Regions from separate parts of the Streptomyces violaceusniger Tu 4113 genome, predicted to be linked through region 2. Evidence: predicted binding sites of a transcription regulator. Region 2 holds the regulator's gene; the other holds the start of a gene.
What was found. Region 2 encodes HspR, which represses chaperone genes until heat shock. Its sites were predicted from a motif close to TTGAGNNNNNNNNNCTCAA; they were not measured.
Positions count from the first base shown of each region.

Region 1 (14,794 bases), 1.2 Mb from region 2:
GATGAGCGGCTCCTCGTAGCGCATCCCGGTGAGGTGGGCGGTGTTGTCGAACGGCTTGAGCAGCTCGACGACCGGGAAGCGGTGGAGCCCGTCCGGCCGGTACTTCTTCTCGGCGCCGCCCGTCGAGGTGGCGATGAGCAGCGACTTGCCGTGCAGCGAGGTGCCGCCGGCGCCGAAGGCGAAGCCGCGCAGGAACACCTCGTCCAGCCACTTCTTCAGCAGCGGCGGCGCCGAATACCAGTAGAAGGGGAACTGCAGCACGATCCGGTCGTGCTCCAGCAGCAGCCGCTGCTCGTGCTCGACATCGATCCGCAGATCGGGATAGGTGGCGTAGAGGTCATGGAGGGTGACCCCGTCCACCGGCCGGGCCGCCTCGGCGAGCGCGGCGTTGATGCGGGACGCGGCGAGGTTGGGGTGGGCGAGGACGAGCAGGGTGCGCGGCACGGATCCCTCCGGGATGACGAGTGCGAACAGACAGGTCTGTCTGTTTCGCTGGCGAAGCTACCAGACAGACCTGTCCGGCTGCCAACAGATCCGGCCCCGTCCCGGGTCAGCCGCGGCCGGACACGATCACCTGCCCCTGCGCCGCCCCCTCGATGACCTGCGCATACGCCTGGGCCACGGTCTCCACCGGGGTCCCCTCGGCGGGGTCCATGCCCAGCTTCTCCAAGGTTTCCCGCACCCATCCCGGGCAGATCGCGTTCACCCGCAGCCCGCGCTCCAGCTCGATCGCGGCGGCCCGGACGAAGGCGTCGAGCCCCGCGTTCACCAGCGCGCCGAAGGCCCCGCCGGGGGTGGGCTTCTCGAAGACCCCACTGGTGAGGGTGATGGACCCGCCGTCGCGGAGGTGGTGGAGGGCCCGGCGCACGAGGGCGACCTGGCCCAGCAGCTTGGCGTCCAGACCGGCGGTGAACTCCTCGTCCGAGGCGTCCCCACCGAGCGGGGTCAGCGCGCCGGAGGCGGCGCAGCAGACGACGGCGTCGATGTCCTGGACGGTCGCGAAGAGGTGGTCGAGGGTGGCGGGGTCGGCCATGTCGACGCGTACGGCGCCGGTGGCGCCGGTGCGGGAGGCCCGTACGACCTCATGCCGACCTTCGAGGGCGTCCGCCACGGCACGCCCGATGGTTCCTGTCGCTCCGATCACGATGATCTTCATGCGGCCCAGCGTGCCGGAGCGCGGGGCGCGCCGCCTGGCCCTGTGGGAACCAGGCAGCGCGGGTGAGTCAGTCGCGGGGGAACTCGTCGGTCTTGAGCGTGAGGCCCACAAGGGTGTTGGTCAGATCCACGTCATCACCGAAAGACACCGTGCGTTCGTTGACGTAGGCGCCTTCCTTGGGCTCGGTGAACAGATGACACCTGCCGGTGTAGGGGTCAATGATCAGGTAGACGGGGACCTCGGCAGTGGCGTATGCCGCCTTCTTGGGGCCGTAATCATTGGCACCCGTGCGCTTCGAGATCACCTCGGCCACGAACTCGACGTCCTGATGGCGCCACAGGCCCTTGGAGTTCTTAACAGCGCCCTCGGCGATCAGCGTCACATCGGTCGCGAAGCCGTTGAGAGAGCCGGGATAGTCGATACGGACATCCGACAGCACGTTCACGTTCACCCCGAAGCGATCTTCGAGAGCCCGCACGATCTTGCGGATGATGTGCCAATGGACGTCCCGCTGCGGCGACATGTAGATGTTCCCCTCGACAATCTCAACCTTGATTCCCTCGGGGACGGGCATCTTCTCGAGCGCCTCGAACATCGCGTCCAAGGTGAGTTCGTCGCTGCTGTCGGCCATCTCGATCCTGTCAATCGCCATGACGGTCACTGTGCCGCTCCTCCCCGCCGCGAACACCGAAGCTGCGGCCGGTTAGTCCAACGATACGCACGGCCGACAGGTCACGCGTGGCCCGGAATTCCGTTCGACACGGGATCCCGGGCCACGGCGCCACCGGCAGCGTCCGTCACGCCGCTGCCGGAACCTCGGGGGCGGCCGCCCGGGCGGGTTCGAGGGCCAGCTCCAGGACTCGGCGGACGTCCGAGACCGGGTGGACGTCGAGCTTGTCCAGGACCTCGGCGGGGACGTCGTCCAGGTCGGGTTCGTTGCGCTTGGGGATGATCACGGTGGTCACCCCGGCCCGGTGCGCCGCCAGCAGCTTCTGCTTGACGCCGCCGATGGGCAGCACCCGCCCGGTCAGGGAGACCTCACCCGTCATCGCCACGTCCGGGCGCACCTGGCGGCCGGAGAGCAGCGAGGCCAGGGCGGTGGTCATGGTGACGCCCGCGCTCGGGCCGTCCTTGGGGACCGCGCCCGCCGGGACGTGGAGGTGGACGCCGCGCTCCTTCAGGTCGCCGACCGGCAGCTCCAGTTCCGCGCCGCGGGAGCGCAGGAAGGAGAGCGCGATCTGGGCGGACTCCTTCATGACGTCGCCGAGCTGACCGGTGAGGTTCAGCCCCGCGCCGCCCGTCTCCGGGTCGGCCAGCGACGCCTCCACGAACAGCACGTCACCGCCCGCGCCCGTGACCGCGAGCCCGGTCGCCACGCCGGGGACGGCGGTGCGGCGCTCGGCCGGGTCCTGGGCGGACTCGGGGGTGTGGTGCGGCCGGCCGATCAGCGGGCGCAGCTCCGCCACACCGACGGTGAAGGGGAGTTCGCGCTCGCCGAGCTCGTGCTGGGCCGCCACCTTGCGCAGCAGCCGGGCGATCGAGCGCTCCAGGGTCCGTACGCCCGCCTCGCGGGTGTACTCGCCCGCCAGCTTGCGCAGCGCCTCGTCCGCCACCGTGACCTCGCCCGGCTCCAGGCCGGCCCGCTCCAACTGCCGGGGCAGCAGGTGGTCCCGGGCGATGGTGACCTTCTCGTCCTCGGTGTAGCCGTCCAGGCGCACCAGCTCCATGCGGTCCAGGAGGGCCTCCGGGATGGCCTCCAGGACATTGGCGGTGGCGAGGAAGACCACGTCGCTCAGGTCGAGTTCGACCTCCAGGTAGTGGTCGCGGAAGGTGTGGTTCTGGGCCGGGTCCAGGACCTCCAGCAGGGCCGCGGCCGGGTCGCCGCGGAAGTCGGAGCCCACCTTGTCGATCTCGTCCAGGAGGACGACAGGGTTCATGGAGCCCGCCTCCTTGATGGCCCGGACGACGCGGCCGGGCAGCGCGCCCACGTAGGTGCGCCGGTGGCCGCGGATCTCCGCCTCGTCGCGGACGCCGCCGAGCGCGACCCGGACGAACTTCCGCCCCATCGCGCGGGCGACGCTCTCGCCCAGGCTGGTCTTGCCGACGCCGGGCGGGCCCACCAGGGCGAGCACCGCGCCGCCGCGACGGCCGCCGACGACGCCGAGGCCCCGGTCGGCGCGGCGCTTGCGCACCGCCAGGTACTCGGTGATCCGCTCCTTGACGTCGTCCAGGCCCGCGTGGTCGGCGTCGAGCACGGCCTTGGCGCCCTGGATGTCGTACGCGTCCTCGGTGCGCTCGTTCCAGGGCAGCTCCAGGACGGTGTCCAGCCAGGTGCGGATCCAACTGCCCTCGGGGCTCTGGTCGCTGGACCGCTCCAGCTTGTCGACCTCCTTGAGGGCCGCCTCGCGCACCTTCTCCGGCAGATCGGCGGACTCGACCCGGGCGCGGTAGTCGCCGGACTCGTCCTCAGGGTCGCCGTTCAGCTCGGCGAGCTCCTTACGGACGGCTTCGAGCTGGCGCCGGAGCAGGAATTCGCGCTGCTGCTTGTCGACGCCCTCCTGGACGTCCTTGGCGATCGACTCGGCGACGTCCTGCTCGGCGAGGTGGTCGCTCAGCCAGGTGACGGCCAGCTTCAGCCGGGCCACCGGGTCGGTGGTCTCCAGCAGCTCGACGCGCTGGGCCACGCTCAGGAAGGGCGAGTAGCCGGAGTTGTCGGCGAGCTGCGCGACATCCTCGATCTGCTCCACCCGGTCCACGACCTGCCAGGCGCCGCGCTTGCGCAGCCAGCTCGTGGCCAGCGCCTTGTATTCCTTGATCAGTTCGGTGACGGTACCGGGCAGCGGATCGGGCACGATCTCCTCGACCGTGGTCCCCTCCACCCACAGCGCCGCCCCAGGTCCGGTGGTCCCGGCCCCGATGCGGACGCGGCGCACACCGCGGATCAGCGCGCCGGGGTCGCCGTCGGAGAGCCGGCCCACCTGCTCGATGGTGCCGAGCGTGCCGATGCCCGCGTACGTGCCGTCGACGCGGGGCACCAGCAGCACCTTCGGCTTACCGCTGCCGCTCCCACTGGAGCGTGCGGCGGCCTGGGCGGCCTCCACCGCGGCGCGTACCTCGGTATCGGAAAGGTCCAGCGGCACCACCATGCCGGGCAGCACGACCTCGTCGTCGAGAGGCAGTACGGGCAGGGTGAGCGGTGTGGACAGCGAAGCCATGATCTCCCCTTCGGCAGGCAACTTGAGTCGGCGAGACTCAAATAATCAATGCCCACTCAATGCACGGAGGGGTCTCAGGTGTTCCCGGACGCTCGTTCGCTGTGAGCGAAGCCGCCCTCGGCGGCGTCGCCGCCCTTCTAGGAGGGCCGCCACCTGGCGTTTCGCCGGACATAGAGCCAGCAGACGACGCCGATCAGCAGGGCGAGCCCATGGCCCCATTCGGTGAGCGGATCGAAGTCGACGAGGCTCCCGGCGACGAGCGCAACGCCGATCCCGCCGAGCAGCGCCCAGCGCAGCCGGGGCACCAGCAGCCCGGCGAGCGCGGCGGCGCAGGCGATCAGGCCGTAGCTGACCCCGTAGTCGAGGCGGCGCAGCGAACTGGCCGGGAGATCCCCGACGGCGACGGAGGCGGCCACCGGGAGCTCGGTGAGCAGCGTCGCCAGCACATGGCCGAGCAGGAACACCCCGGCGGTGCGCGCCCCGCCGACGCGCCGCTCCAGCGCGCCGAGCACCAGGGGGAAGACGACCAGATAGGGCGAGGTGATCCCGCCCACCGCCCACAACGCGCTGAACAGCAGCGTCAGCAGCGGCCGCTGGGAGAGGTGGGACACATCGGTACTGGAGTCCGCGAGCAGATCGTGCACGGTGCCGGGGTCGCCGAGGCGGGCGTAGAGCCCGGTGCCGAGCAGGACGAGCGTGTAGCCGAGGGTGAACGGCACGCGGATGAGCGTGCGCGGAAGCTTGTCGAGGAGCGGCGGCTTGCTGAGGCGCGGCAGCGCGCTCGGGCCCACCGCTGTGGCAGCCGTAAGGCGCCCGCGCCCCGCCGACGCCATAGAGGCCGCCCACGCCGTAGGCCCCGTCGAGGCCGCAGAAGCCGCAGCCCCCACCGACGCCGTAAGGGCCGCACCAGAGGCATCCGCGCCCGCAGAGCCGGGGTGCCCGGAGGCACCCGCACCCACAAAGCCCGAAGGCCCGGAGGCATCCGCACCCACCGACCCCATAGGCCCGGAGGCATCCGCACCCCCAGAGCCGGGTGACCCGGAGGCGTCCGTGCCTCCGGGCTCCCCGGGCTCCCCGGGCTCCGCGTCCGTCGTCCCTCGTATCGATGTCGTCAACGCCCGCGCCCCTTCCTCACTCCCTCTGCTCTCCCTCTGCTCTCCGCATATCCGCGACAGCGGGAACAACAACCCGGAGGCCGTGAGTCATGTCACCGTGGTGCCGGCTGTGACGCGGGCGACGTCGTGGCACCGGACCACCGGTGGAATCGGTTGGACCGGCGAGCGAGACCGGCGCGAGGATGGCGGCATCAGGACCAGCCGGGAGGACCCCACCCCATGCAGCCGCAGCCGCCGTACGACCTCCGCCCCGCCGACGACGACCGGCCGGTGACCGTCGACCGCCGGGAGGGTCCGTACGGCGAGGTGGTGCTGCGGCGGCGCGGTGACGGGGGGCCGTCGGGCGACGCCGTCTTCGAGATCATCGCCAATGGGTGCTTCCTCATGGACACCTCCGACGGCCGCTCCGAGCGGCTGCTCATCCGCGCCGCCCTGCGCGCGCTGCCCGCCGACCGGCCCTCCCCCGCACTGCTCATCGGCGGCCTCGGCGTCGGGTTTTCGCTGGTCGAGGCGGTGGCGGAGCCCCGGTGGGGGCGGATCGCGGTGGTCGAGCGGGAGGCGGCGGTGATCGACTGGCACCGCGAAGGACCCCTGGCGGCCGTGACCGCCGGGGCGCTGGCCGATCCGCGCGCCGAGATCGTGCACGCCGATCTGGTCGCCTGGCTGCGGACCGGCCCGCGCGCGCCGCAGACCCCGCAGAGCTATGACGCGCTGTGCCTGGACATCGACAACGGACCCGACTGGACCGTCACCGAGGACAACGACGGCCTCTACTCCCCCGCCGGGCTCGCCGCCTGTGCGGCGCGCCTGGCACCGGGCGGAGTGCTGGCCGTCTGGTCGGCGCAGCCGTCACCCGCATTCGAGGAATCTCTCCGGAATGCCGGGTTCACGCAGGTGCGTACGGAAGAGGTCGCCGTTGCCCGGGGTGTTCCCGACGTCGTGCATCTCGCCGTCCGGGGCGCGTAGCAAAGCCGCGTACGCTGGCTTTACGCTTGCTTGCCTACCAAACGCGGCTGAGCGATGACCAGGCGCGAGCCGCGGGTTTCACCGGAAGACGCAGGGGCGGGCGTATGGAGCAGACTCATAACGGTCACAACGGGACCGCCACGACCACCCCTGGCGCACAGCGCCGGGTCCTCGTCGTCGAGGACGATCCGACCATAGTGGACGCCATCGCGGCCCGGCTGCGTGCCGAGGGGTTCCAGGTCCAGACGGCGGGAGACGGTCCGGCGGCGGTCGACACGGCCGAGGCGTGGCAGCCCGATCTGCTGGTCCTCGACGTGATGCTGCCGGGCTTCGACGGTCTGGAGGTCTGTCGCCGGGTGCAGGCCCGCCGTCCGGTGCCCGTGCTGATGCTGACCGCGCGCGATGACGAGACCGACATGCTGGTGGGGCTCGGGGTCGGCGCCGACGACTACATGACCAAGCCGTTCTCCATGCGCGAACTGGCCGCGCGGGTGCATGTGCTGCTGCGGCGGGTGGAGCGGGCGGCGCTGGCCGCCCACACCCCGCGCAGCGGGATCCTGCGCCTGGGCGAGCTGGAGATCGACCACGCCCAGCGCCGGGTGCGGGTGCGCGGTTCGGATGTGCATCTGACCCCGACCGAGTTCGATCTGCTGGTCTGCCTGGCCAACACCCCGCGCGCGGTGCTCTCGCGTGAGCAGTTGCTGGCCGAGGTGTGGGACTGGGCGGACGCCTCGGGCACCCGCACCGTGGACAGCCATATCAAGGCGCTGCGGCGGAAGATCGGCGCGGAGCGGATCCGTACGGTGCACGGCGTCGGTTACGCCCTGGAGACCCCGGCGGCATGAGGAAGGGCCGCTGGGCGCGCAGGGTTCCCAAGGTCTGGCGGATCCCCGGGGCCCGGATTCCCAAGGTCTGGCGGATCCCCGGGGCCCTCATTCCCAAGGCCTGGCGGATTTCCGGGGCCCGGGTTCCCAAGGTCTGCCGGATGTACGTGGACCCCAGGGGCCGGCGGGCGTTGTCCCGCGCCACCTGGGCCCGGATCTGGGAGGCGCTGCGGCCCTTCGACCCGTACCGCTCGGTCAAGGCGGCGCTGGGGGCGCTGGTCATCGGCTCGGTGATCATCACCACGTGGCTGGTCTTCGCGGCGGTGCACTCCGATACCGAGCTGCGCGTGATCACCATCTTCTCGATCATCGCCTCGCTGCTGATCACCCAGTTCGTGGCACACGGGCTGACCGCCCCGCTGGACGAGATGACCGAGGTCACCCGGGCGATGGCGAACGGCGACTACACCCGGCGGGTGGAGGCGGCGGTGCGCCGGGACGAGTTCGGCGACCTGGCGACCGCGTTCAACCGGATGGCGGCCGACCTGGAGGCGGTGGACACCCACCGCAAGGAGCTGGTCGCCAACGTCTCGCATGAGCTGCGCACCCCCATCGCGGGCCTGCGCGCCGTGCTGGAGAACGTGGTGGACGGGGTCTCGGAGGCCGATCCGGAGACCATGCGGGTCGCGCTGCGGCAGACCCAGCGCCTGGGCCGCCTGGTGGATCAGCTACTCGATCTCTCCCGCCTCGACAACGGGGTGGTGCCGCTGCACGCCCGGCGGTTCGAGGTCTGGCCGTATCTGGCCGGAATCCTCAAGGAGGCGAGCATGGCCAAGGGCGCGGAGTCCCAGTCGGGCGCGCACACCCGTACGGACGTCCATCTCAATCTGGACGTCTCGCCGCCCGAGCTGACCGCCCACGCCGACGCCGAACGGCTGCACCAGGTGATGGCGAACCTCATCGACAACGCGGTGAAGCACAGCCCGGCGCACGGCCGGGTGACCGTGCGCGCCCGGCGCGGTGAGGCCGGCCCGGAGAGCCTGGAGCTGGAGGTGCTGGACGAGGGTCCCGGCATCCCGGAGGCGGAGCGGCACCGGGTCTTCGAGCGGTTCAACCGGGGCGGGCTCTCCCCCGACAGCTCGGCGAACGGGGGCCGGCGCCGCCCGGGCCCGGTCAGCGACGGCGGCACCGGTCTGGGGCTGGCGATCGCGCGCTGGGCGGTGGACCTGCACGGCGGGCGGATAGGCGTGGCGGAGTCCCCGCGCGGCTGCCGGATCAAGGTCAGCCTCCCCGGACCGGCCCCGGAATCCAAACCGGCCACCCCCTGAGATCAAAGTTGAAGTAAAGTCGCCCCTGTCGCGCCCATACGAGCGGCGGGGGTGCACGTTTGCGCTGCCCTACGTGAGGAAACACACGAAACTCCGGGTGTTTCCCGGTGAGTCATGCGCTGAAACCCGCCAATCAATGTGACTTGCGCGACGATGACCAGTGCGGCCTGCACGTAAGGGTCCAAGGGGCGTAGCCTTAATTCCCGCTGTCCACCACCTTAGGAAGCGGAAGAGGGCGGTTGCCGCCGTGTCGCCACAGTCCCCCAACACCTCGAGCGTCTCGACCGATGAACAGGACGGGCAGGGAAGTAACCCTGCCGCTGCCTTCGGCCCCAATGAGTGGCTCGTCGACGAGATCTACCAGCAGTACCTCCAGGACCCGAACTCGGTCGACCGAGCCTGGTGGGACTTCTTCGCCGACTACAAGCCGGGTCAGGACACCGGCTCCGCGGTGGCCAAGCCACCACAGGGAGTAGCCGCGAGCGCCGCCCCGGCGGCTCCGGCCCAGCCGGCGGAGGCCAAGCCCGCCGTCCCGGCCGCGAAGCCCGCCGAGGCCAAGCCCGCCGCGGCGGCCCCGGCCGCCCCGAAGCCCGCACCGGCGCAGCCCGCGGCCCCCGCCGCGAAGGCCGCCCCGACGGCTCCGGCGGCCCCGGCCAAGCCCGCTCCGGTCAAGCCGACTCCGGCCGAGCCGACGGTCTCCAAGAAGGAGCCCGCCGGGCCGTCCGTCGGCCCCGAGCTGGTCACGCTGCGCGGCCCCTCCGCCGCCGTGGCGAAGAACATGAACGCGTCGCTGGAGCTGCCGACGGCCACCTCGGTCCGCGCGGTCCCGGTCAAGCTGCTGTTCGACAACCGCATCGTCATCAACAACCACCTCAAGCGCGCCCGCGGCGGCAAGGTGTCCTTCACGCACCTGATCGGCTACGCCATGGTGCAGGCGCTGAAGGCGATGCCCTCGATGAACAATTCGTTCACCGAGAAGGACGGCAAGCCGACCCTGGTCAAGCCCGAGCACATCAACCTCGGTCTCGCCATCGACCTGGTCAAGCCCAACGGTGACCGCCAGCTCGTCGTGGCCGCGATCAAGAAGGCCGAGACGCTCAACTTCTTCGAGTTCTGGCAGGCGTACGAGGACATCGTGCGCCGCGCCCGCTCGGGCAAGCTGACGATGGACGACTTCACCGGCGTGACGGCCTCCCTGACCAACCCCGGCGGCATCGGCACCGTCCACTCGGTGCCGCGGCTGATGCCCGGGCAGGGCCTGATCGTCGGCGTCGGTGCCATGGAGTACCCCGCCGAGTTCCAGGGCACCTCCCAGGACACCCTGAACAAGCTGGGCATCTCCAAGGTCATGACGCTGACCAGCACCTATGACCACCGGGTGATCCAGGGCGCCGCCTCCGGCGAGTTCCTGCGGATCATGAACCAACTGCTGCTCGGCGAGAACGACTTCTTCGACGAGATCTTCAAGGCGCTGCGGATCCCCTACGAGCCGGTCCGCTGGCTCAAGGACATCGACGTCAGCCACGACGACGACGTCACCAAGGCGGCGCGGGTCTTCGACCTGATCCACTCCTACCGGGTCCGCGGCCATGTCATGGCCGACACCGACCCGCTGGAGTACCGCCAGCGCAAGCACCCCGACCTGGACATCATCGAGCACGGGCTCACCCTGTGGGACCTGGAGCGCGAGTTCGCGGTCGGCGGCTTCGCGGGCAAGACCATGATGAAGCTGCGCGACATCCTGGGCGTGCTGCGCGACTCGTACTGCCGCACCACCGGCATCGAGTTCATGCACATCCAGGACCCCAAGCAGCGCAAGTGGATCCAGGACCGCGTCGAGCGCAACCACGACAAGCCGGAGCGCGAGGAGCAGTTGCGCATCCTGCGGCGGCTCAACGCGGCCGAGGCGTTCGAGACCTTCCTCCAGACCAAGTACGTCGGCCAGAAGCGGTTCTCCCTGGAGGGCGGCGAGTCCGTCATCCCGCTGCTGGACGCGGTGCTGGACGCGGCCGCCGAGTCGCGGCTGGACGAGGTCGTCGTCGGCATGGCCCACCGCGGCCGGCTGAACGTGCTCGCCAACATCGTCGGCAAGTCGTACGCGCAGATCTTCCGCGAGTTCGAGGGCAACCTCGACCCGAAGTCCATGCACGGCTCCGGTGACGTCAAGTACCACCTGGGCGCCGAGGGCACCTTCACCGGTCTGGACGGCGAGCAGATCAAGGTCTCGCTCGCCGCGAACCCCTCCCACCTGGAGGCCGTGGACCCGGTCCTGGAGGGCGTCGTCCGCGCCAAGCAGGACATCATCGGCAAGGCCGGCACCGACTTCACGGTGCTGCCCGTCGCCCTCCACGGCGACGCGGCCTTCGCGGGCCAGGGTGTGGTCGCCGAGACGCTGAACATGTCGCAGCTTCGCGGCTACCGCACCGGCGGCACCGTGCACATCGTGATCAACAACCAGGTCGGCTTCACCGCCGCCCCGGCCGCGTCCCGCTCCTCGATGTACGCCACGGACGTCGCGCGCATGATCGAGGCGCCGATCTTCCATGTGAACGGCGACGACCCGGAGGCCGTCGTGCGCGTCGCGCGGCTCGCCTTCGAGTTCCGCCAGGCGTTCAACAAGGACGTGGTCATCGACCTGATCTGCTACCGCCGCCGCGGCCACAACGAGACCGACAACCCCGGTTTCACCCAGCCGCTGATGTACGACCTGATCGACAAGAAGCGCTCGGTGCGCAAGCTCTACACCGAGTCGCTGATCGGGCGCGGCGACATCACGCTGGAAGAGGCCGAGCAGGCGCTGCAGGACTTCCAGGGCCAGTTGGAGAAGGTCTTCACCGAGGTCCGCGACGCGGTCTCGGCCCCGGCTCCGGCCGAGGTCCCCGAGCCGCAGGCGGAGTTCCCGGTCACGGTCCAGACGGCCGTCTCCCAGGAGGTCGTCAAGCGGATCGCCGAGTCCCAGGTGAACACCCCCGACCGGATCACCGTCCACCCGCGGCTGTTCCCGCAGCTCCAGCGGCGCGCGGCGATGATCGAGGACGACTCGATCGACTGGGGCATGGGCGAGACCCTCGCCATCGGCTCGCTGCTGATGGAGGGCACCCCGGTCCGGCTCGCCGGCCAGGACTCCCGCCGCGGCACCTTCGGCCAGCGCCACGCGGTGCTGGTGGACCGCGAGACCGGCGACGACTACACCCCGCTGCTGTACCTCACCGAGGACCAGGCGCGGTACAACATCTACGACTCGCTGCTCAGCGAGTACGCGGCGATGGGCTTCGAGTACGGCTACTCGCTGGCCCGTCCGAACGCGCTGGTCATGTGGGAAGCGCAGTTCGGTGACTTCGTCAACGGCGCGCAGACCATCGTGGACGAGTTCATCTCGTCGGCCGAGCAGAAGTGGGGCCAGACCTCTGGTGTCACGCTGCTGCTGCCGCACGGTTACGAGGGCCAGGGGCCGGACCACTCGTCGGCCCGTATCGAGCGCTTCCTCCAGCTCTGCGCGCAGAACAACATGACGGTCGCCGCGCCGACGCTGCCGTCGAACTACTTCCACCTGCTGCGCTGGCAGGTCCACAACCCGCACCACAAGCCGCTGGTCGTCTTCACCCCGAAGTCGATGCTGCGTCTGAAGGCCGCGGCGTCGAGGACCGACGAGTTCCTCAACGGCTCCTTCCGTCCGGTGATCGGCGACGAGACGGTCGACCCGGCCGCGGTGCGCAAGGTGGTCTTCTGCTCCGGCAAGGTCTACTACGACGTGGCCGCGGAGCGGGACAAGCGCGGTGCGAACGACACGGCGATCATCCGCCTGGAGCGGCTGTACCCGCTGCCGGGTACGGAGCTGCAGGCCGAGATCGCCAAGTACTCGGGTGTCGAGAAGTTCGTGTGGGCGCAGGAGGAGCCGGCCAACCAGGGTGCCTGGCCGTTCGTCGCACTCAACCTGATCGACCACCTGGAGCTGTCGGTCGGCGCGGACGTCCCCGCCGCCGAGCGCCTGGTCCGGGTCTCGCGTCCGCATTCGTCCTCGCCCGCGGTGGGGTCGAACAAGCGGCACCAGTCGGAGCAGCAGGCGCTGGTGAACGAGATCTTCGAGATCTGATCCACCCCGTCCGACCCGGAAGGCCCGGTCCCGCGCTGCGCGGGGGCGGGCCTTCCGGCCGTTCGGGGTGCTCTTACGGTCAGATCGGCGGCGGCTCGAAGCCCCAGCCGGGGCGGGTCCGCCAGTTTCACCCGGTCCGGCGAGGATGCCCCGGCGTTCACATGGATCGGAGTCGACCGGGGCATCGTGAACCTCGCCACCAGCTCCGACGGCACGAACCACCAGGGCCGTCGCCTGTCCCGCTACCGGCGCCGGCAGGCCCTCGAACGCGCCGGACTCCAGGCCGAGCGGACCCGCTCGGCCACCCGCCGCCTCGCCCGTCGCCTACGCAAGGAGCACCGTAGGCAATCGCGCGCGCTCGGCGTGGGTGTGTGTCACCGCACCCGCACCCTCCCTCTCACCACTAGCCGGGAGCTGGGTTGATGCGACCTGTGACCGTCCCGTCGTAAGGGCAGCCGGGAGCGCGACGAGGTGCGAACGACCGGGCGTACAAGCTTGGCCGTGCACGGCCGAGAAGGTGACGAAAGCAGGTCAACGATGCCGAACCGCCGGCATGCTCTCCAGCGCTGTACGCGCGCTGGTGTCCTGGCTGCTCAGCCGGACGACGTAGGGCCCGCGGCCCGGTCGCCGGAGGCGATGGCCAGCCGCTCGGCGAGCTCCTCGCGCACCCGCGCGAGGGTGGCGATCCGGTCGTCCAGCACGCTCAGGCGGCGGCGCCCGACGTCCAGCATGGCCTCGGAGGGGCGGCTGCTGGGCAGGTCGCCGTCCAGGCAGGCGCCGAAGTGCTCGATGTCCTCCAGCGTGAGCCCGGCGTCCAGCAGATAGCGGATGTTCGCCACCCGCTGGATCGCCCGCTCGTCGTAGATCCGGTAGCCGTTGACCGCGCGTGTGGAGCTCAGCAGCCCTCGCTCCTCGTAGAAGCGCAGGGCCCGGGTGGTGGCACCGGTGGCCTTCGCCAACTCCCCTATCCGCATGCGGCGACACTACCCGCGGCCAGTCGGCAGGCACCTAGGGTCTGTCATTTGGATCAGGCCGGATCAGGGAGCGGGGTCTGGTGCGTGCGGTTGCAAGGCGGAGGAGGGAGTCGACGCGGAGCGTCGGCGAGTGACGACAACGCCGCAGATGCGCGTGCCAGACCCCGCGAGCCCGGCCTGATCCAAACGACAGGCCCTAGCCCACCAGTGCCCCGCCGTCCACGGGCAGGACGACGCCGGTGGTGTAGCCCGCCTCGGGCCGGGCGAGCTGGGTGATCCAGAAGGCGACCTCTTCCACCCGGCCGAGCCGCCGCAGCGGCACATGCTCGATCAGGGTCGTCCGCAGGGCGTCGATCTGCTCGGTGTCGAGCCCCTGGTGCCGCCCGATCGAGGTGGCGATGGGGCCGGGGGCCACACCGGCCACACGCACCCCGCGCGGGGCGAGTTGCACCGCCCAGCTCCGTGTCAGAGTGTCCAGGGCGGCCTTCAGCGCGGCGTACAGCTCGGTGCCGGGCATCGGCCAGCCACGCTGGCCGATCGCCGTACTGACGTTGATCACGACACCGGCGCTCTCGCCGAGATGCGGAACGGCGGCCTCGGTGAGGTACACCGGCGCGAGCAGATTGACGGCGAGCATCTCCTCCACGGCTTCCCGGCGGATGTCCCCGAGCGGCGCTTGCCGCACCACGGCGGCATTGTTGACCAGCACGTCGATCCGGCCGAACGCCTCCAGCGCGGCGTTAACGATCAGTTCGGCGGCGCCGGGCGCCGAGACGTCGGCCACCAGCGGCCGGATGCCCGGCGCGTCGGCGGCCGTCTCCTCGAGCCGGGCCGCCGTCCGGCCGACCACCAGGACCTGGGCGCCCTGCTCGGCGAAGGTCCGTGCGGCGGCCCGCCCGATCCCCGTGCCCCCACCGGTGACGATCACCGCTGTGCCGTCGAAGTGTGCGGCTGTCATGTCTGTCATGCCAACGCACCGTAAACATTGACGCCCGCGTCAAGGTCAACTCCGGCGGCCCTCGGGTCGCTCACCGGGCCGCTGTGCCGCATATCCTGGACGGGTAGATCCACACCATCCCGACCGGAGCGACCCTTGTACTTCACCGATCGCGGTATCGAGGAG
Region 1 covers NC_015957.1:1,477,795-1,492,588, reverse strand. The annotation lists gene STRVI_RS06725 (NAD(P)H-dependent oxidoreductase) at 1-444, opposite strand, end outside; gene STRVI_RS06720 (short chain dehydrogenase) at 551-1,156, opposite strand; gene STRVI_RS06715 (Uma2 family endonuclease) at 1,224-1,817, opposite strand; gene lon (endopeptidase La) at 1,954-4,371, opposite strand; gene STRVI_RS06705 (rhomboid-like protein) at 4,509-5,162, opposite strand; gene STRVI_RS06695 (hypothetical protein) at 5,706-6,452, shown strand; gene STRVI_RS06690 (response regulator transcription factor) at 6,557-7,297, shown strand; gene STRVI_RS06685 (HAMP domain-containing sensor histidine kinase) at 7,438-8,604, shown strand; gene STRVI_RS06680 (multifunctional oxoglutarate decarboxylase/oxoglutarate dehydrogenase thiamine pyrophosphate-binding subunit/dihydrolipoyllysine-residue succinyltransferase subunit) at 8,852-12,697, shown strand; gene STRVI_RS53430 (hypothetical protein) at 12,884-13,120, shown strand; gene STRVI_RS06675 (MerR family transcriptional regulator) at 13,291-13,671, opposite strand; gene STRVI_RS06670 (SDR family NAD(P)-dependent oxidoreductase) at 13,868-14,638, opposite strand; gene STRVI_RS06665 (DUF6104 family protein) at 14,765-14,794, shown strand, end outside.
Region 1: lon (endopeptidase La) is a predicted target of HspR. The motif match lies at 4,394-4,412, and genes of this name have one in related genera.

Region 2 (14,794 bases):
TGCTCTACACGGACGGGCTGATCGAGAAGCGCGACCGGGACATCGACACCGGTCTTGAGATGCTGCGCGATGCCCTGTCCCACCCCGGCCGGACGCCCGAGGACGCCTGTACGGCCGTGCTGGACGCGCTGCTGCCCGACCGCCCGAGCGATGACATCGCGCTGATCGTGGCCCGTACGAGGGTGCTGGAGCCCGGTCTGACGGCCGACTGGGAGGTGGCTTCCGACCCGTCGCAGGTGGCCGCGGTGCGGGCCGCGGTGGCGCGGAAGCTGGCGGAGTGGGATCTGGGCGATGTCGCGTTCACGACCGAGCTCATCCTCAGCGAGCTGATCACCAACGCGATCCGCTATGCGACCGGCCCGATCCGGGTCCGGCTGCTCTGCGACCGCAGCCTGATCTGCGAGGTCTTCGACACCAGCAGCACCTCCCCGCATCTGCGGTACGCGGGGACGACGGACGAGGGCGGCCGGGGGCTCTTCCTGGTCTCGCAGTTCGCCGACCGCTGGGGCACCCGCTACACCTCGGACGGCAAGGTCATCTGGACCGAGCAGGCGCTGCCGCTGTCGAAGAGCGTCAAGCCGCGGTCCTAAGGGCCTCAGGGCCTCAGGGCGCTCCAGGGCTCGCATAGGGCTCGCATGAAAGCCGTAAGGCGCTCACGGGGCCGTAGGCGCTCCTGAGGGCCGGCAAAGGGCAACGTGGCCGCCTTACAACTGTCAGGGCCGCCTTACGGCCCTCAGTACAGCCAGAAGCCCGCCCACGGACCCCGTGGGCGGGCTTCAGCGCATCCGTTGCGGCGTTACTTGGCCGGGGCCGGCTCCGGCTCCTCGGCGTTCTTGCCGCCGTCCTCCGGCGCCGCCGGGGTCCTCACCGAGTCGAGGAGGAGCTGCGCCACGTCCACGACCTGCAGCTCTTCCTTCGCCTTCCCGCCCGCGGCGGAGCCGCTGTCAGACGCGGCCTTCTTGCCGTTGACGGAGTCGGTCAGCATCACCAGGCAGAACGGGCAGGCGGTGGAGATGATGTCCGGGTTGAGGGACAGTGCCTCGTCCACGCGCTCGTTGTTGATGCGCTTGCCGATCCGCTCCTCCATCCACATCCGGGCGCCGCCCGCGCCGCAGCAGAAGCCGCGCTCCTTGTGGCGGTGCATCTCCTCGTTCCGCAGCCCCGGCACCTTGGCGATGATCTCGCGCGGCGGGGTGTAGACCTTGTTGTGGCGGCCCAGGTAGCAGGGGTCGTGGTAGGTGATCAGACCCTCGACCGGGGTGACCGGGACCAGCTTGCCCTCGTCGATGAGGTGCTGCAGCAACTGGGTGTGGTGGATGACCTCGAACTCGCCGCCAAGCTGCGGGTACTCGTTCGCGATGGTGTTGAAACAGTGCGGGCAGGTCGCGACGATCTTCTTCGCCGACTTCGGCTTCTTCGACGACTCGTCCTCGTCGTCCTCGCCGAAGGCCATGTTCAGCATCTCGACGTTCTGCTGGCCGAGCTGCTGGAAGAGGAACTCATTGCCCAGGCGGCGGGCGGAATCACCGGTGCACGCCTCGTCGCCGCCCATGATCGCGAACTTGACGCCCGCGATGTGCAGCAGCTCCGCGAAGGCCTTGGTGGTCTTCTTCGCCCGGTCCTCCAGGGCGCCCGCGCAGCCGACCCAGTACAGGTAGTCGACCTCGGTGAGGTCCTCGATGTCCTTGCCGACGACCGGCACCTCGAAGCCTGTGTCCGCTGCGAGCTCCTTGGTCCACGCGAGGCGCTGCTTCTTGGCCAGCCCCCAGGGGTTGCCCTTCTTCTCCAGATTCTTGAGCATCGTGCCCGCCTCGGAAGGGAACGAGGACTCGATCATCACCTGGTAGCGGCGCATGTCCACGATGTGGTCGACGTGCTCGATGTCCACCGGGCACTGCTCGACGCACGCACCGCAGGTGGTGCAGGACCACAGCACGTCGGGGTCGATGACGCCATTCTCTTCCAGCGTGCCGATCAGCGGGCGCTCGGCCTCGGCCAGCGCGGACGCGGGCACGTCCGCGAGCTGCCCCTCGCTCGCCTTCTCCTCGCCCTCCATGCCCGCGGCGCCAGCCGCTGATGTCACAGCGCCGCCACCGGCCAGCAGATACGGCGCCTTGGCGTGCGAATGGTCGCGCAGCGCCATGATCAGCAGCTTGGGCGACAGCGGCTTGCCGGTGTTCCAGGCGGGGCACTGCGACTGGCAGCGGCCGCATTCGGTGCAGGTGGAGAAGTCGAGGATGCCCTTCCAGGAGAAGTGCTCGATCTGCGAGACGCCGAACTGGGCGTCCTCGTCCGGGTCCTCGAAGTCGATCGGCTTGCCCTCGCTCACCATCGGCTGCAGCGCGCCGAGCGCCACGTCGCCGTCCGCGTTGCGCTTGAACCAGATGTTGGGGAAGGCCAGGAAGCGGTGCCAGGCGATGCTCATGTCGAGGTTGGTGCTGACCGTGATCATCCAGATCATGGTCGTACCGAGCTTGATCATCGCGAACAGGTAGGTCAGGTTCTGCACCGTGTCCACGCTGAGCCCGTCGAAGAGCTGGACCAGCGGATACGAGGCGAAGTACGCGGGCTCGTAAGTGTCGACGTGGTGCAGCGCGCCCTCGGTGCCGCGCAGCGCCATGATCGCGACGCCGATGATGAGGATGACGTACTCGACGAAGTACGCCTGCCAGGCGGTGGAGCCCGCGAACCGGGACTTGCGGCCGGCCCGGCTGGGCAGGTTGAGCAGCCGGATCGCCATGAGCGTCAGGATGCCCAGGGTGGTCATCGTGCCGATGAACTCGATGTACAGCTCGTAGGGGAGGAAGCCGCCGAGGATCGGCAGCGTCCAGTCCGCCTGGAAGAGCTGGCCGTAGGCGTTGATGATGGTCGGCGGCAGGGTCAGGAAGCCGATCGCCACGAACCAGTGGGCGACGCCGATCACGCCCCACTTGTTCATGCGGGTGTGCGCGAGGAACTCCCGGGCCAGGGTCACGCTGCGCTGGTAGGGGTTGTCGGTCCTGGCCCCCGCTGGGACCGGTGCGCCGAGCTTGAAGAAGCGCACGAACTGCGCGACGGCCCGGCCGAGCAGGGCAACGCCGACCGCGGTGAGGACCAGCGACACGATGATCGCGGCGAGTTGCATATGGGGCTCCTCGAACCTGCGAGCTGGATTACTAAGCAGTAACTTAATATGGCCTGACCGAGATTACCCGCCCGGACGGGGGCGTATGTAGTCGACGAGCCGGTGATCTGTGTCGCTCACTTGGCCCCTTCTCCCTCTCATCCGTGCTTGGTTGGGCATAAGCCTCATATAAAACTTGAGCCCATGCGACTCAGGTCTGTTGACAGCGGCGATCGGGCTGATGCACGCTTGAGCCTGTTCCACTCAATGCTGTAGCTGGAGGATCCCGAAATGGCACGTGCGGTCGGCATCGACCTGGGTACGACGAACTCCGTCGTCAGTGTTCTCGAGGGCGGTGAGCCCACCGTCATCACCAACGCCGAGGGCGCCAGGACCACGCCGTCCGTTGTGGCGTTCGCGAAGAACGGCGAGGTGCTCGTCGGCGAGGTGGCCAAGCGCCAGGCGGTCACCAACGTCGACCGCACCATCCGGTCGGTCAAGCGCCACATGGGCACCGACTGGAAGGTCAACCTCGACGGCAAGGACTTCAACCCGCAGCAGATGAGCGCCTTCATCCTGCAGAAGCTCAAGCGGGATGCGGAGTCGTACCTCGGCGAGAAGGTCGCGGACGCGGTCATCACCGTCCCGGCGTACTTCAACGACGCCGAGCGCCAGGCCACCAAGGAAGCCGGTGAGATCGCGGGCCTCAACGTCCTGCGTATCGTCAACGAGCCTACCGCCGCCGCGCTCGCCTACGGGCTGGAGAAGGACGACCAGACCATCCTGGTCTTCGACCTCGGCGGCGGTACCTTCGACGTCTCGCTGCTGGAGATCGGCGATGGCGTGGTCGAGGTCAAGGCCACCAACGGTGACAACCACCTCGGTGGTGACGACTGGGACCAGCGCGTCGTCGACTACCTGGTCAAGCAGTTCAACAACGGCCACGGCGTCGACCTGTCCAAGGACAAGATGGCCCTGCAGCGCCTCCGCGAGGCCGCTGAGAAGGCGAAGATCGAGCTCTCCAGCTCGTCCGAGACCACCATCAACCTGCCCTACATCACGGCGTCCGCCGAGGGCCCGCTGCACCTGGACGAGAAGCTCACCCGCGCCCAGTTCCAGCAGCTCACCTCCGACCTGCTGGAGCGCTGCAAGACCCCGTTCCACAACGTCATCAAGGACGCGGGCATCTCGCTGTCCGAGATCGACCACGTGGTCCTGGTCGGTGGCTCGACCCGCATGCCCGCCGTCGCCGAGCTCGTCAAGGAGCTGACCGGCGGCAAGGAGGCCAACAAGGGCGTCAACCCGGACGAGGTCGTCGCCATCGGCGCGTCCCTCCAGGCCGGTGTCCTCAAGGGCGAGGTCAAGGACGTCCTGCTGCTGGACGTCACCCCGCTGTCCCTCGGTATCGAGACCAAGGGCGGCATCATGACCAAGCTGATCGAGCGCAACACGACCATTCCGACCAAGCGCTCGGAGATCTTCACCACGGCCGAGGACAACCAGCCGTCCGTGCAGATCCAGGTCTACCAGGGCGAGCGCGAGATCGCGGCGTACAACAAGAAGCTCGGGATGTTCGAGCTGACCGGCCTGCCGCCGGCCCCGCGCGGCGTGCCGCAGATCGAGGTCACCTTCGACATCGACGCCAACGGCATCATGCACGTCGGCGCGAAGGACCTCGGCACCGGCAAGGAGCAGAAGATGACCGTCACCGGCGGCTCCGCGCTGCCGAAGGACGACATCGACCGCATGATGCGCGAGGCCGAGCAGTACGCGGAGGAGGACCACAAGCGCCGCGAGGCCGCCGAGACCCGCAACCAGGCCGAGCAGTTGGTCTACCAGACGGACAAGTTCCTCAAGGACAACGAGGACAAGGTCCCGGGCGAGGTCAAGACCGAGGTCGAGGAGGCCCTCACCGAGCTGAAGGAGAAGCTCAAGGGTGAGGACACCGCCGAGATCCGCACCGCGACCGAGAAGGTCGCCGCGGTCAGCCAGAAGCTGGGCCAGGCCATGTACGCCAACACCCAGGCGGACGGCGCGGACGCGGCCGGTGCCGCCGCCGGTGACGCCGGTGACGCCGGTGCCGCGGGCCAGGCCAAGGCCGATGACGATGTGGTGGACGCCGAGATCGTCGACGACGACAAGGCCGACAAGGGCCGGGGTGGTGCGGCGTGACGGAGGAGACCCCGGGCTTCGAGGAGCAGCCCGACGTCCCCTCCGAGGCCGCGCAGACCCCCGACGACGCGGCGAAGGGCGCCGGGTCCGCCGACAAGGCGGGCCCGGCAGCCCCGGCCGGGGACCTCGAGCAGGTAGCCCTTCAGGCACAGCTGGACCAGGTGCGTACCGCCCTCAGCGAGCGGACGGCCGACCTCCAGCGGCTCCAGGCGGAGTACCAGAACTATCGGCGCCGGGTCGAGCGGGACCGGGTGACGGTCAAGGAGATCGCCGTGGCGAGCCTCCTGTCCGAGCTGCTGCCCGTGCTCGACGACATCGGCCGCGCCCGTGAGCACGGCGAGCTCGTCGGCGGCTTCAAGTCGGTCGGCGAATCGGTGGAGGCGGTGTCGTCGAAGCTGGGCCTGCAGCAGTTCGGCAAGGAGGGCGAGCCCTTCGACCCGCTGGTGCACGAGGCGCTGATGCATTCGTACGCACCGGATGTCACCGAGACCACGTGCGTGCAGATTCTGCAGCCGGGGTATCGAATCGGCGAGCGCACGATCCGCCCGGCGCGGGTCGCGGTCGCCGAGCCCCAGCCGGGAGCCACCGCCAAGGGTGGCGAAGGCGAGGCCGCGGCGCCGGACGAGGAGAGCGGTGGCCCGGAAGAGGGCTGACGTGACGGTGATCGCGGGAGCAGCAGGAGAGGAGGGACGTCGAGGATGAGCACCAAGGACTTCGTGGAGAAGGACTACTACAAAGTCCTCGGCGTCCCCAAGGACGCGACCGAGGCGGAGATCAAGAAGGCGTACCGGAAGCTCGCTCGCGAGTACCACCCGGACGCCAACAAGGGCGACGCCAAGGCGGAGGACCGCTTCAAGGAGATCTCCGAGGCCAATGACATCCTCGGCGACCCCAAGCGGCGCAAGGAGTACGACGAGGCCCGCTCGCTCTTCGGGAACGGCGGATTCCGCCCCGGTCCCGGCGGTCCGGGCGGCACCGGGAACTTCAACTTCGACCTGGGCGACCTCTTCGGCGGCGCCCAGGGCGGCGGCGGTGCCGGTGGCGGTGGCGCCGGCGGCTTCGGCGGCGGGCTCGGGGATGTCTTCGGCGGGCTGTTCGGCCGCGGCGGCGCCACCCGTGCCCAGCCCCGCCGGGGCCAGGACATCGAGTCCGAGGTGACGCTCAGCTTCACCGAGGCCGTCGAGGGGGCCACGGTCCCGCTGCGGATGTCCAGCCAGGCCCCGTGCAAGGCGTGCTCGGGCACCGGCGACCGGGACGGCACCCCGCGGGTCTGCCCGACCTGTGTCGGCACCGGCCAGGTCAGCCGGGGCGGCGGGGGCGGCTTCTCGCTCACCGACCCGTGCGTGGAGTGCCGCGGCCGCGGCCTGATCGCGCAGAACCCGTGCGAGACCTGCAAGGGCAGCGGACGGGCCCGTTCCGCCCGCACCATGCAGGTCCGGATCCCCGCGGGTGTCAGCGACAGCCAGCGGATCCGGCTGCGCGGCAAGGGCGCCCCGGGCGAGACCGGCGGCCCGGCCGGCGATCTGTATGTGGTCGTGCACGTGGACGCGCATCCGGTCTTCGGCCGTAAGGGCGACAACCTGACCGTCACCGTGCCCGTCACCCTTCCGGAGGCGGCGCTCGGCGGCGAGATCAAGGTCCCGACCCTGGGCGGCCCGCCGGTCACCCTGAAGCTGCCGCCCGGCACGCCCAACGGACGGACGATGCGCGCCCGTGGCAAGGGCGCGGTCCGTAAGGACGGCACGCGCGGAGACCTGCTGGTCACCGTCGAGGTCACGGTGCCGCAGGAGCTGAGCGACACGGCGCGGGGCGCGCTGGAGTCGTATCGCGAAGCGACCGTGGGAGAGGACCCACGGGCGGAGCTGTTCAAGGCCGCGAAGGGAGCGTGACCCCAATGGAGTCGCACGGCCGAGGAGGCATCGGAGGCACGGGCGCCGGCCGGCCCCGTAACCCTTATGAGCTGACCGAGGATTCGCCGGTGTACGTCATCTCGGTGGCGGCTCAGCTCTCCGGGCTGCACCCGCAGACCCTGCGTCAGTACGACCGCCTCGGCCTGGTTTCCCCCGACCGTACCGCCGGCCGTGGCCGGCGGTACTCCGCGCGCGACATCCAGCTGCTCCGCCAGGTGCAGCAGCTGTCCCAGGACGAGGGCATCAACCTTGCCGGGATCAAGCGCATCATCGAACTGGAGAACCAGGTCGCGGCTCTCCAGGCCCATGTCGCCGAGCTCCAGGCCGCGGTCGAGGGCGCCGCGACCGCCATGCAGCAGCGCGAGGCCCAGGTCCACGCCTCCTACCGCCGCGACCTGGTCCGCTACCAGGACGTCCAGCAGAGCAGCGCTCTGGTGGTCTGGCGCCCCAGGCGCCCGGAGTAGCACCCCGGCGCGCCGCTGATCGCAGGCCCGGTGACCGTCCTTACGGCCACCGGGCTTTCGCGTGCCCGGAGCCTTGCTCCGCGCCTGCCCAGTGCCTGCCCGCTGGGGCCGTCGGCCGGGCGCGCCGATGCGGCGTCCCGGGCGCACCATGGAGATATGGGAGGAGGTATCGCCATGGTGGAAGTCAAGACGATCGAGAAGCCGGATGAACGGCGTGACTTTCCCGGAGGCCATATCGAAGCCCTGCATCTGACCGGGCTGGATTTCGCCGTGGGCACCTTCGAGCCCGGATGGCGCTGGCGGGAGTCGGTGCGGCCGATCGTGGGGACCGATCTGTGCGAGGTCCACCACAGCGGGATCGTGGTCCAGGGCCGGATGCGGCTGCGCACGGCCGATGGCGCGGAGACCGAGGTGGGGCCCGGGGACGTGTATGTGGTGGCGCCCGGCCATGACGCCTGGGTCGTCGGCGATGAGCAGGTCGTGGTGTACGACGTCGCCGGGCAGATGGCGTTGACGTATGCGAAGTCGAGTGAGGCCGGGGCCTGACGCGGGGGGCGGCAGCGGCCTCTTGCAGCGGTTCAGCCGTCGGCAGGGGACGAGATGAGTACCGGTCGGACACCACCGCGTGGATCCCGCAGAGGGTGGCCGCACCGGAGTGCCCGTACCGACCAGCTCATCCGGACGTTGCTGCGGCGCCGCAAGGAGCCGCTGGCCATCGAGGAAGTCACCGTTGTCGACAAGCCGGGGATGCGCCGTGCGGTCGCGGCGACCGCGGTCGGCAACACCATGGAGTGGTTCGACTTCGGTGTCTACGCCTATGTCGCGGTCACCCTCGGCAAGGTCTTCTTCCCCGGCGACGACCCCGCCACCCAGGTGGTCTCCACGTTCGCCACCTTCGCCGTGGCGTTCCTGGTGCGGCCGCTGGGCGGGCTGGTGTTCGGGCCGCTGGGCGACCGGATCGGGCGGCGGCGGGTGCTGTCCACCACCATGATCATGATGGCGATCGGCACCTTCGCGGTGGGTCTGCTGCCCGGCTATTCCCAGATCGGCTTCGCCGCCCCGCTGCTGCTCCTGGCCTGCCGGGTGGTGCAGGGCTTCTCGACCGGCGGTGAGTACGCGGGGGCGACCACGTACATCGCCGAGTTCGCGCCCGATCAGCGCCGTGGCTTCCTCGGTAGCTGGCTCGACTTCGGCACCTTCATCGGCTATTCGCTGGGCTCCGGTCTGGTCACCGTGCTCACCGCCACCATCGGTGAGACCGGGATGGTGGAGTGGGGCTGGCGGGTGCCGTTCCTGGTGGCGGGGCCGCTGGGGCTGATCGGTCTGTATATGCGGCTGCGGCTGGAGGAGACCCCGGCGTTCCAGCAGGAGGCCGAGCGGGCGGCCGAGGCGGCGGAGGCGGCGGAGGCGCACGGCGACACCGTGCCGATCGAGGAGGCCCGCCAGTCCGGGAGGGGGCGGCTGAGGGAGATCTTCACCCGGCACTGGGAGGCGATGCTGATCTGCATGGGCCTGGTGCTGCTGTACAACGTCACCAACTACATGGTGACGTCGTATCTGCCGACGTACATGACCTCCACGCTCGGCCAGGACGCCACCACGGCCCAGGTGCTGGTGCTGGGCACCATGCTGTTCGTGGTGCTGGCGATCACGGTGGTCGGGCGCGGTTCCGACCGCTGGGGGCGGCGGCCGCTGTTCCTGGTCGGCAGCCTGGGCCTGGTGGCGCTGGCCATTCCGGCGGTCCTGCTGATCCGGGCGGGCGGCGTGCTGATGCCCGCGATCGGCTGTCTGATCCTGGGCGCGATGCTGGTCACCTTCGCGGGGACGAGCGCCGCCACGCTTCCCGCGCTGTTCCCGACCCGGCTGCGCTACGGCGCGCTGTCGATCTCGTACAACCTCTCCGTGTCGCTGTTCGGCGGGACGACGCCGCTGCTGGCCTCGTGGCTGGTGGCCACCACGCACAACACGCTGGTGCCCGCCTTCTACCTGATGGCGGCGGGGGTGATCGGGCTGATCGCCACGCTGTTCCTGCATGAGACGGCGGGGAAGCCGCTGCGCGGTTCGGGGCCCATGGTGGAGACCGAGGAGGAGGCGCGTACGGCGGTGGCCGAGAGCCGTACGGAGGCCGGGCGGCACGCCCGCGACGTCTGGATCCGGCTGCGCCACCCCTGGGCGGGGGCGGGCCACCGGGAGGAGGAGGACGAGGAGTGACGCGGCCCGCGCCTCAGCCCTTGCCCGTGGCGTGGCCTCAGCCCTTGCCCGTGGCGTGGACTCAGCCCTTGCCCATGGCGCGGGTGAGGGTGATTTCGATGAGGACGCGGTCGGGGTTGGGGCGCGGGGTGCGTTCGTAGCGCTCGGCGTAGCGGCGTACCGCCTCCGCGATCAGCTCGGGCTCCTCGCGTACGACCGCGAGCCCCTCCAGCGTGGCCCACCGCCTGCCCGCCATCTGGCAGACCGCGACCCGCGCACCGCCCTCGCCCGCCGCCCGGACATGGGCGACCTTACGGCTGTGGCGGTTCGCGATGACGCGGGCGAGCCCGGCCTCGGGGTCGTAGGTGACGCCGACCGGGACGACATGCGGGGTGCCGTCCGGGCGGGGGGTGGTCAGGGTGCACACATGGCGTTCGCGCCAGAAATCGAGGTACCCGGGCTCGGGGTTGCGGGGATCGACAGACATGGCCCAGAACCTACCGACATGGCCCGGAACCTCAGGCCAGGGGAGTGGCGTCAGCGAGATTGAGTGGACTAGACTCAACTTTGCGGAGGTTGGGTAGGGCAGGATGGGAAGATCGCAGCGAGGAGGAGCACAGGGACGTGGATGCCGAGCTGACCAACAAGAGCCGGGCGGCGCTGAGCGCCGCCAATGACCGGGCGGTGTCCTCCGGGCACGCGGATATGACGCCCGCGCATCTCCTGCTCGCCCTGCTGGAGGGCCAGGACAACGAGAACGTCATGGATCTGCTGGCAGCCGTAGAGGCCGACGCGGCCCTCGTGCGCAGCGGCGTCGAGCGGCTGCTCGCCGCCCTGCCCAGCGTCCAGGGCTCCACCGTGGCCCCGCCGCAGGCCAGCCGCGAGCTGCTCGCCGTCATCGCGGACGCCACCCAGCGGGCCAGGGAACTGGGGGACGACTATGTCTCCACCGAGCATGTGCTCATCGGCATCGCCGCCAAGGGCGGCCAGGCCGGGGAGCTGCTCGACCAGCAGGGGGCGAGCGCCAAGAAGCTGCTCGCCGCGTTCGAGAAGGTCAGGGGTGGACAGCGGGTGACGACGGCCGATCCGGAGGGCACGTACAAGGCCCTGGAGAAGTTCGGCACGGACTTCACCGCCGCCGCGCGCGAGGGCAAGCTGGACCCGGTCATCGGCCGGGACCAGGAGATCCGCCGGGTGGTGCAGGTGCTCTCCCGGCGCACCAAGAACAACCCGGTGCTGATCGGCGATCCGGGCGTCGGTAAGACGGCCGTCGTCGAGGGCCTCGCCCAGCGGATCGTCAAGGGCGACGTCCCCGAGAGCCTGCGCGACAAGCGCCTGGTCGCCCTCGACCTCGGCGCGATGGTCGCGGGCGCGAAGTACCGCGGTGAGTTCGAGGAGCGGCTGAAGACCGTCCTGGCCGAAATCAAGTCCAGCGACGGCCAGATCATCACCTTCATCGACGAGCTGCACACCGTGGTCGGCGCGGGCGCCGGCGGCGACACCGCGATGGACGCGGGCAATATGCTCAAGCCGATGCTGGCCCGCGGTGAGCTGCGCATGGTCGGCGCCACCACCCTCGACGAGTACCGCGAGCGGATCGAGAAGGACGCCGCGCTCGAGCGCCGCTTCCAGCAGGTGCTGGTCGCCGAGCCGACCGTCGAGGACACCGTCGCCATCCTGCGCGGGCTCAAGGGCCGCTACGAGGCCCACCACAAGGTGCAGATCGCCGACGGCGCGCTGGTGGCCGCCGCCACCCTCTCCGACCGGTACATCACCTCCCGCTTCCTGCCCGACAAGGCCATCGACCTGGTCGACGAGGCGGCCTCCCGGCTCCGGATGGAGATCGACTCCTCCCCCGTGGAGATCGACGAGCTCCAGCGGTCGGTGGACCGGATGCGGATGGAGGAGATGGCGCTGGCCCGGGAGACCGACGAGGCCAGCAAGCTGCGGCTGGACAAGCTGCGCCGCGACCTCGCCGACAAGGAGGAGGAGCTGCGCGGGCTCACCGCCCGCTGGGAGAAGGAGAAGCAGGGCCTCAACCGCGTCGGTGAGCTCAAGGAGCGGCTGGACGAGCTGCGCGGCCAGGCCGAGCGCGCCCAGCGCGACGGCGACTTCGACACCGCCTCCAAGCTGCTGTACGGGGAGATCCCGGCCGTCGAGCGCGAGCTGGCCGAGGCGTCGGAGGCCGAGGCCGAGGTCCAGCAGGACCGCCCCACCATGGTCAAGGAGGAGGTGGGCCCGGACGACGTGGCCGACGTGGTCGCCTCCTGGACCGGCATCCCCGCCGGCCGGCTGCTGGAGGGCGAGACCAAGAAGCTGCTGCGCATGGAGGACGAGCTGGGCAAGCGGCTGATCGGCCAGCTGGAAGCCGTAAGGGCGGTATCGGACGCCGTGCGCAGGACCCGCGCGGGCATCGCCGACCCGGACCGGCCCACCGGTTCGTTCCTCTTCCTCGGCCCCACCGGCGTCGGCAAGACCGAGCTGGCCAAGGCGCTCGCCGACTTCCTCTTCGACGACGAGCGGGCCATGGTCCGCATCGACATGAGCGAGTACGGCGAGAAGCACAGCGTGGCCCGGCTGGTCGGCGCCCCGCCCGGGTACGTCGGCTACGAGGAGGGCGGTCAGCTCACCGAGGCGGTGCGCCGCCGCCCGTACAGCGTGGTGCTGCTGGACGAGGTGGAGAAGGCCCACCCCGAGGTCTTCGACATCCTGCTGCAGGTCCTCGACGACGGGCGGCTCACCGACGGCCAGGGCCGGACGGTGGACTTCCGCAACACCATCCTGGTGCTCACCTCCAACCTGGGCAGCCAGTACCTGATGGATCCGCTGCTCGGCGAGGAGGAGAAGAAGCAGAGCGTCCTGGAGACCGTAAGGACCTCCTTCAAGCCGGAATTCCTCAACCGCCTGGATGATCTCGTCGTCTTCTCCGCGCTCAGCGGGCCGGAGCTGGCCCGGATCGCCGAGCTCCAGATCGCCCGGCTGGCCCGCCGCCTCGCCGACCGCAGGCTGACCCTCGACATCACCCCGGCCGCGCTGGAATGGCTGGCGGAGGAGGGCAACGACCCGGCGTACGGGGCGCGCCCGCTGCGCCGGCTGATCCAGACCGCGATCGGCGACCAGCTCGCCAAGGAGATCCTCGCCGGGGAGATCCGCGACGGCGACAAGGTCCGGGTGGACCGGGTCGGCGACGGCCTTCTGGTGGGCCCCGCGCAATAGGTCCCGGCACGTCCCGGCAAGCCCCGGCAATAGGTCCCGCCGGTCACGTCCCGGCAATAGGTCCCGCCGGTCCTTGTTCGGCCGGATCGGGCAATGTACGGCCGGGGTTGCACGGCGGGGGCGGGTGTGAGGGAGGATGGCGGTATTCCATACGAAGGGAAATCCACGGTGAGCATCGACCCGTCCTCGATTCCGAATTTCGGGGGTCAGCCCGAGCCCGAACCGACGGGTCCGAGCGGCCCCGTGCTGCCCGACCAGGATCTGGTCAAGCAGCTACTGGAGCAGATGGAGCTGAAGTACGTCGTCGACGAGGAGGGGGACCTCGCCGCGCCGTGGGAGCAGTTCCGCACCTATTTCATGTTCCGCGGGGAGGAGGAGCAGCAGGTCTTCTCCGTCCGTACGTTCTACGACCGGCCGCATGGCATCGATGAGAAGCCGCGGCTGCTCGAGGCGCTCGACGACTGGAACCGCCGCACGTTGTGGCCGAAGGTCTATACCCACACCAATGACGACGGCACGGTCCGGTTGATCGGCGAGGCGCAGATGCTGATCGGCACCGGCGTCAGCCTTGAGCACTTCGTATCCAGCACGGTGAGCTGGGTGCGGGCTTCGATCGAGTTCGACCGCTGGCTGGTCGAACAGCTTGGTCTGGAGGCCGACATCGAGTCAGACGGCGAGGACAAGCCGGACGACGGCGACGGCGACGGCCAGGCCTGAGCCGGAAGCCGTATCGGGCCGGCCGTATCGAGCCGTACCGAGCCCGCCGCATCGAGCCGTATCGCGGCGGGCCCAGGGCCTGGCGCGCGGTCGGTCCCGGCCGGTCCCGGGCCCGGATCGCCCGTATCGCGGTCAGGCCGGGCTGTCGGCCATGGTCAGCAGATACGCCCCATAGAGACAGGAGAGCCCGGCCAGCGCGCCGCCCACCAGGACGGCGGTGCGTGGCCGGGCTCTTGCCATCGCCAGCGCCGCCGGGAACAGCAGCGGGAAGGCGGGCAGCAGAAAGCGCGGCTTGGACGCGAAATAGTGCGAGCCGGTGAGCGCGATGAACACCAGGACGAGGGTGTAGACGACCAGCGGCAGCGGCGGCGGGCGCAGCGCGAGCCAGACCAGCGAGACCAGCGAGGCGCCGATGACGATCAGGGACATGTAGTGCGGCAGCGAGCCGCCCCCCATGATCAGGCCGCGGGCGGAGCGGAAGCCGCTCGCGCCGAGATCGAGAGAGGTGCCCCAGCGGCCCTGGACATCCAGATAGCCGCGCCAGGTGCCGCGCCGCACTCCCACCCAGCCGGTGTAGCCGAGCCAGCCGAGCGGTGAGAGCGCCGCGCCCGCCCACACCTGCCAGGACGTACGCCCACGGCGCCGCCAGACCTCGGCGGCCGCGCACGCGCACACCGCCGCCGCGACCGCGATCCCGTTGGGCCGGGTGGCCCCCGCACACAGCGCGAGCGCCCCGGCCCACAGCCAGCGCCGGGTCAGCAGCGCGTACAGCGACCAGGCGGCCAGCGCCGTCAGCAGCGACTCCGTGTACCCCATGGACTCCACGACCGCATGTGGCAGCAGCCCCCACAGCACGACCAGCATCAGGGCCACCCGCCGCCCGTACAGCAGCTCCCCGACCGCGTGGATGCCCCAGGCGGCCAGCCCGGCCGTGACCCAGGCGATCAGCAGCCCCGCCGTCACCGCGCTCAGGGGGACGACGCTGGTGACGGCCCTGATCAGCGCCGGGTAGAGCGGGAAGA
Region 2 covers NC_015957.1:237,210-252,003, forward strand. The annotation lists gene STRVI_RS01120 (SpoIIE family protein phosphatase/ATP-binding protein) at 1-590, shown strand, start outside; gene STRVI_RS01125 ((Fe-S)-binding protein) at 797-3,124, opposite strand; gene dnaK (molecular chaperone DnaK) at 3,395-5,275, shown strand; gene grpE (nucleotide exchange factor GrpE) at 5,272-5,928, shown strand; gene dnaJ (molecular chaperone DnaJ) at 5,974-7,164, shown strand; gene STRVI_RS01145 (heat shock protein transcriptional repressor HspR) at 7,170-7,649, shown strand; gene STRVI_RS01150 (cupin domain-containing protein) at 7,824-8,195, shown strand; gene proP (glycine betaine/L-proline transporter ProP) at 8,250-9,860, shown strand; gene STRVI_RS01160 (pyridoxamine 5'-phosphate oxidase family protein) at 9,922-10,326, opposite strand; gene clpB (ATP-dependent chaperone ClpB) at 10,464-13,055, shown strand; gene STRVI_RS01170 (YbjN domain-containing protein) at 13,224-13,772, shown strand; gene STRVI_RS01175 (membrane protein) at 13,905-14,794, opposite strand, start outside.